Linked DNA regions of Candidatus Puniceispirillum marinum IMCC1322. The protein of the gene in region 2 interacts with the protein of the main gene of each other region in a pairwise test. Links are inferred from orthologs where the notes say so. Each region holds a gene or a part of one and is shown on either strand. Other genes may lie near its edges. The genes, in order: tsaE and rlmB.

What was found.
Region 1: the proteins of rlmB (region 2) and tsaE interact in binary tests that used the Escherichia coli proteins (3 or more experiments, as listed by UniProt). The link is inferred for Candidatus Puniceispirillum marinum IMCC1322 from one-to-one orthologs.

Annotation. Positions count from the first base shown.
Region 1 is NC_014010.1:1,385,587-1,388,788, forward strand. Bases 201-3,071 are described here. They hold tsaE (tRNA (adenosine(37)-N6)-threonylcarbamoyltransferase complex ATPase subunit type 1 TsaE), read right to left. Parts: upstream 1,950-3,071; coding sequence 1,452-1,949; downstream 201-1,451. Other genes in these bases: addB (double-strand break repair protein AddB), read right to left, coding at 201-1,354; ahcY (adenosylhomocysteinase), read right to left, coding at 1,970-3,071. In the rest of the region: more of addB, read right to left, coding at 1-200; more of ahcY, read right to left, coding at 3,072-3,202. UniProt on the Escherichia coli protein: Required for the formation of a threonylcarbamoyl group on adenosine at position 37 (t(6)A37) in tRNAs that read codons beginning with adenine.
Region 2 is NC_014010.1:2,588,483-2,591,650, forward strand. Bases 170-3,006 are described here. They hold rlmB (23S rRNA (guanosine(2251)-2'-O)-methyltransferase RlmB), read right to left. Parts: upstream 2,139-3,006; coding sequence 1,200-2,138; downstream 170-1,199. Other genes in these bases: SAR116_RS12135 (LysR family transcriptional regulator), read right to left, coding at 170-694; SAR116_RS12140 (DUF1127 domain-containing protein), read left to right, coding at 818-1,186; tuf (elongation factor Tu), read left to right, coding at 2,442-3,006. Also shown: more of SAR116_RS12135, read right to left, coding at 1-169; more of tuf, read left to right, coding at 3,007-3,168. UniProt on the Escherichia coli protein: Specifically methylates the ribose of guanosine 2251 in 23S rRNA.

The DNA.
Region 1 (3,202 bases), 1.2 Mb from region 2 along the record:
GCCGTTGGCCCCGCAGAACCAGTTTTTCAATATGTCTGACTTTAGCGCGAAAATCAGCCTGTGCCATGCCACCTGCCGCACAAGGATGCTTAAGCACACCAAGCAATGCCAATGGCGCAAAATTTTCCTGCATCGCCTCCACCAGCAACTGCAAAAACGCCCCTGCCCGATGGGTAAGAAGGGTTGTGCCCGCCGAATCATCAATTGTAATTTTCCAGCGCGCCAGTTCAGCGATAACCGCCTCGGCCAGATGGCGGTCCGGCGTAATCAGTGCTGCCGTCTGGTCTTCATGCTCAAGCGTTGCGCGCAGGTCAGCCGCGATCAATCCTGCTTCGGCACGCCGATCATGCGTTTCGATAACTTGTAGCCCTTGCAAAGCATCACGGCCAAGATCGGGCCTGTCCTCGGACAATTGCCGCCATGTTGCCGTCGTTGGTGCGGGGCGGAATACTTCACGCATCAGATCACGCCGCGCACTTGTTGCTGGCTGACTTTCGGGATTGGACACCCAGTTCTGGACATCCAATGGTGTGATATCCATGAAATGCAAAAGCTGGGCAAGCTGATATTGCGGATGGCCGCTATCATGGCTAATTGCGTCCCATTCAGGCACCGCACCACTATCCAAGCCAGGCAAAACAACATGACCATTCGGCAAATTAGATACACAACGAATAAGTTCACGCGTCGCAATGATCGAACCTGTTGATCCAGCAATGACGATCAGAGTCTCAGGTGGGTTATCCTGCCATGCTTTTACGCGCGCGCGGATCAGCCGGTTACGCCGATCGACACCATCCATAACATTCTCTGAAGCTAGAATTGCTGGCCAGTTATCAACCAGAATAGTTAGGAGTTTGATGATATCCTGCCAATGTGCCGAATAACGTTCGGGCAGCATGTCACGCAACTGATCGGGGTTGGCATCAACATTATAAAGTTGATCAAGCAATTGACCAAGCGTATGGGCAAGCATCATAGCTTGCGGGAAGGTTGGTGTCTGGCCACCAAGTTTGAACCCACCCAGCAATTTAGCCAACATCATCTGGCGGCGCAAAGGCGAAATCGCCGGCGGCAACATCGCGGTGTCTGCACCCCCATAAAGCTCTGGAAACACGTCAGCCACATCATCTGCAAGATCGCCAATCGGTATCATGCGCGGCAATAATGCTGCCTGTCCCTTGGTGACATCGAGAAAAGCACTTCGCAACGCCTGTGCTGCCCGCTGGGATGGCACCATGACAATGGCACGCGCCAGATCGGTTGGGCTAGATGCTAGCTGAATAACCCCCTTGGCAAGTTCTTTTGCAAAGGGGGTTCCTGCCGGAATATTATAGACAGACGAAACACGCATAAAAGCAGTATAAAAGTAAGCGTTCTTAAATGCGAGCAAGCATTCAACATGATGCAACAATATTAATCATATTGGCTTTTCGAAAACCGTAATCGGCCTAAATGTCAGGCTTTGCAAATAGCTTGGCAAGGGCATCGATACGTGCACTCCATCGGGCTGGGGCGCTAATCTGAACCTGCCGCATCTGGCTATCCAACGAAGCACTAACGGGATTGATTTGGATCGATAAACAGCTATCGGGCAATAAGGTTTCAAGCCTTTCAGGCCATTCAATCAGGCAGGCAGCGTCAAGTAGCGCATCCTCAATACCAAGTTCGATGGCATCATCGGGTGATTCAATGCGGTAGAGGTCAAGATGCCATAAGGGGGTGCCATCAGGCATGTCATAGGTCTGCACAAGTGTAAAGGTAGGGCTGGGAATATCAGTTTCATATGGGCAAAGCCTGTTAATTAACGCCCGTGCCAAAGCCGATTTACCCGCACCTAGCGGCCCGTATAATGCGATCACATCACCAGCAGCTAAGCCTTGAGACAAAAACTGGCCCAACCTTTCGGTTGCGGCCAGATCTTGCAAGTCTAATTTTACAATAGCCATCAAGCGACCTTGTGAAGGTATCAATAACGATATTGTTCGCTTTTGAAGGGGCCTTGCTGTTCAACGCCGATATAGTCAGCTTGATCAGGCCGTAAGGTTGACAGAAACGCACCAACCTTTTCCAAATGCAAGGCCGCAACCTTTTCATCAAGGTGACGTGGCAAGGTATAAACCTTGTTTTCGTATTTTTCAGCTTCGTTCCATAGTTCCATCTGCGCCAACACCTGATTGGTGAAGCTGGCAGACATCACGAATGATGGATGACCCGTCGCACAGCCAAGATTTACAAGACGGCCTTTGGCCAGCAGAATCATGCGTTTGCCATCAGGAAATTCAATTTCATCAACCTGCGGCTTCACCTCTGACCAGACCATATTGTTCAGAGCCGATACCTGAATTTCATTATCAAAATGGCCAATGTTACACACAATGGCCCGGTCTTTCATTTCGCGCATGTGATCGACCGTAATGATATCACGGTTGCCAGTCGCGGTCACAAAGATATCTGCCTTAGGGGCGGCCTGCTCCATAGTCACAACTTCATAGCCTTCCATTGCGGCCTGCAATGCACAGATAGGGTCAACTTCGGTTACCATAACGCGCGCACCACCTTGACGAAGGGATGCGGCCGAACCTTTGCCAACGTCTCCAAAACCAGCAACGACAGCGACCTTGCCAGCCAACATCACATCGGTAGCGCGGCGAATAGCATCGACCAGAGATTCGCGACAGCCATAAAGATTGTCGAATTTTGACTTAGTAACCGAGTCATTCACATTGATGGCTGGGAATGGCAGACCACCTGCTTCAGCCAACTGATAAAGGCGCAAGACGCCAGTGGTTGTTTCTTCTGATACACCTTTGATGGCATCACGCTGCTTGGTAAACCAGCCCGGGCTAGCAGCTAAACGTGTTTCAAGCTGTGCCTTAAGATATTCTTCTTCTTCAGATGCCGGATGGGCAAGCACGGTTTCACCCGCCTCAGCGCGGGCGCCAAGCAGGATATACATGGTTGCATCGCCGCCATCATCCAAGATCATGTTAGCTGTTTCGCCATTCGACCATTGGAATGTACGATCAACATATTCCCAATATTCAGCAAGCGTTTCACCTTTTTTGGCAAAAACAGGAACCCCTGCCTTGGCGATAGCCGCTGCGGCCTGATCCTGAGTTGAATATATATTACATGATGACCATCGAACATCGGCACCAAGGGCGACCAAGGTTTCAATCAATACGCCTGTTTGAATTGT
Region 2 (3,168 bases):
GCACGGCCGTAATCGCCAGATCGGCGCTGACAAAGGCCATAATATTCTGATAATCATTACTGTTGATAGGAATGTCCCAGGTGATATCATGCTGATCAAGCGTGGCTATGGCTTCGCTCCGAAAAATACAGCTTGGCTGATAGGCCAGTTGAACAGGCCGCTTTTTCCATACCTCGCCACCTACGGCGCCATACCAGCGCAAGGGCGTGCGCTGTAACAGTTCAGTATTAGCATCAGTCTTTGTTTCGGTGGTTAGGATAATATCCGCTTGGCCGTGCGCCAGATTTTCCTTCAGAGCAAGCGACGGTTCACAGGTCAGCTTGACATTTACCCGTGGAAAATCGGTTGCAAAATGATGCAATACTTCGGGGATATGCGGATATATAATGTCTGGTGGTACGCCCAAATTAATATCACCCTCATAGGCATCATGCGTAAGTCGCCCCCAGGCCTCGTCATTCAATGCTAGCATCCGGCGGCCATAGCCAAGTAACTGTTCGCCTTGCGCTGTCAAACTGATGCCCCGCCCAGATCGTTCAATCAGGTCAGTATCCAGCAGATTTTCCAGCCTTTTGAGCTGCATCGATACGGCTGACTGCGTGACATGCAGTTTGCCTGCCGCGCGTGTGACGCCGCCTGTATCGGCCACGGTCACAAAAGAGCGAAGCGCTGTCATATCCAGATTCCGGTACATATCACATCTCCTTATGTCTGTGCTCACAATCATTCATTTCACAAATTAGGCGGCATTAACCAAAATCATCAAAGAAAATGATGAAAATGTCTCATCACATAACGAAATGGAAAGGATCAAGAAATGTTATATATTTACAATATGTTAAAAAAGCAGATCATTGCCGCCTTTCGGGGATTGTTGCAAAGCGTCAGGTCTTTATGGGCACGCTATCGTCATGCGAAGGCACTTTACCAATCACGTTCTCATTTGGTGGCGCTTGATGATCGCGAGCTTGATGATATTGGTATTTCACGCGCCGATAGAGACGCCGAATGCGCCCGCCCCATTGGTCAGGACAAAGCGCCATGGATAGAGTCTTCACACTTATCTGACTCGCCCTTTCGTCGTTCGGCGATTGACAGGCCCGCACCAGCGCATATTCGTGGGCGACCGGCCTCGCACATTCGTTCTTTTTACAACGAGCGCGGGCGATGCCCGACGGCGCGCTAGACCAGCTTTGGTATCAGCCTTTAGCCGCATATAGGGCGATCGCCGCGGCGATTGACACGTTCAAGCTGTCTGCATCGGGTGCGATATCGATGCGGACAAGATGATCGCAATGTTCGCGGCTTAGCCGACGCAAGCCTGGGCCTTCGGCGCCCAGCATGATGGCCAGACGCGGGAAATCGGCCAGCGCCCCAACATCCATCGTGCCATCACCAGCCAATCCGGCAACGGTGATATCATGATCCTGCAGGCTTTCGACCGCCCGCGCCAGATTGACCACCCGAATGATCGGAATATGTTCAAGCGCGCCTGTTGCTGTCCGGGCAAGCGCGCCATTTTCTTCGGGGGCATGACGTTGTGTGGTGATGATCGCGTCACACCCAAAGGCACGCGCCGAACGCAAAATAGCCCCTACATTACGGGGGTCGGAAATCTGATCGAGCATGATGATACGCACAGGCTTATCGGCAATGTCTGCGATGAAATCGTCCAGATGCGGGGCGTCCAACGGCCAGACTGCCGCCGCCATACCCTGATGCACCACCTTTTCGCTATCATGCCCGCCAATACCATCAAGCCGCCGCCGTTCAATCGGGCGGGCGTCGGGAAGTTCGGCCTGCCTGTCCATGGCTAGGGTTTGCCACATTTCATCAAAGCTGTCGCGGCTGTCATCGGTAACATATAGCGCGGCGATCCGGCGGTCCGGATTGACCAGTGCCGCGGCAACGGCATGCCGCCCCCACAGAAAATAGCCACCTTGAGGAGGTTTTGGTGCAGCTTTGATCTGTGAATCGTCATTTTGCCTTGCTGGTGCCCCCCGACGCGGTGCCCCCCGGCGCGGTGCATTTGACGCGCTTCGGCCTGATGCGTCTGCTGCACGTTTTACAGGGTCAAAAAGTGGGTTTTTGCCCTGGCTTTTGACCTTGGGTCGCTTTTTACTGCTTTTTGCGCTCATTATATGACTTCTTTGTTGACAAATTGGCTCGTACTTTTTACTTCGCAATACCTTCACTTTTTCGCAAGTCTAAAGGTGCAGGTTTTTAAGGCAATCCGGTGGGGTGGCCGAGTGGTTAAAGGCAGCAGACTGTAAATCTGCCCGCGTAGCGTACGTAGGTTCGAATCCTACCCCCACCACCATTGTTATGGCATCAATTTGCCAGTATATACAGTTTTTCCCGTCAGCTAGCTGATAAATAATCCATCGGACCTTTGAATGCCTGCGGCACGGTCCACCACATGTAGAGAAAAGGGCGAGCCCATGTCTAAGGAAAAGTTTGATCGTTCCAAGCCACATTGTAACATCGGAACGATTGGTCACGTTGACCATGGTAAGACGACATTGACAGCAGCGATCACCAAGGTGATGGCGGAAGCTGGCGGCGCAGAGTTTCAGGATTACGACCAGATTGACAAGGCGCCTGAAGAGCGTGCGCGTGGTATCACCATTTCGACAGCGCATGTTGAATATGAGACAGAGCAGCGTCATTACGCGCATGTTGATTGCCCGGGTCACGCCGATTATGTGAAGAACATGATCACTGGTGCGGCGCAGATGGATGGTGCGATTTTGGTTGTATCAGCGGCTGATGGCCCGATGCCACAGACCCGCGAGCACATTTTGCTGGCGCGTCAGGTTGGTGTGCCGGCTTTGTGCGTATTCATGAACAAGGTTGATCAGGTTGACGATGAAGAGTTGCTTGAGCTTGTTGAGATGGAAATCCGCGAATTGCTGTCATCATACGAATTTCCAGGCGACGATATTCCGATTGTCAAAGGTTCGGCATTGACCGCACTTGAGGGTGGTGATGATACGATTGGTTCTGGTGCGATCAAGGAATTGATGGCGGCGGTTGATGCGTATATTCCCCAGCCAGAGCGTCCGAAGGATCAGCCATTCCTGATGCCGATTGAGGATGTGTTCTCGATTTCGGGTCGTGGTACGGTTGTGACCGGACGTATTGAGCGCGGCATTGTGAATGTTGGCG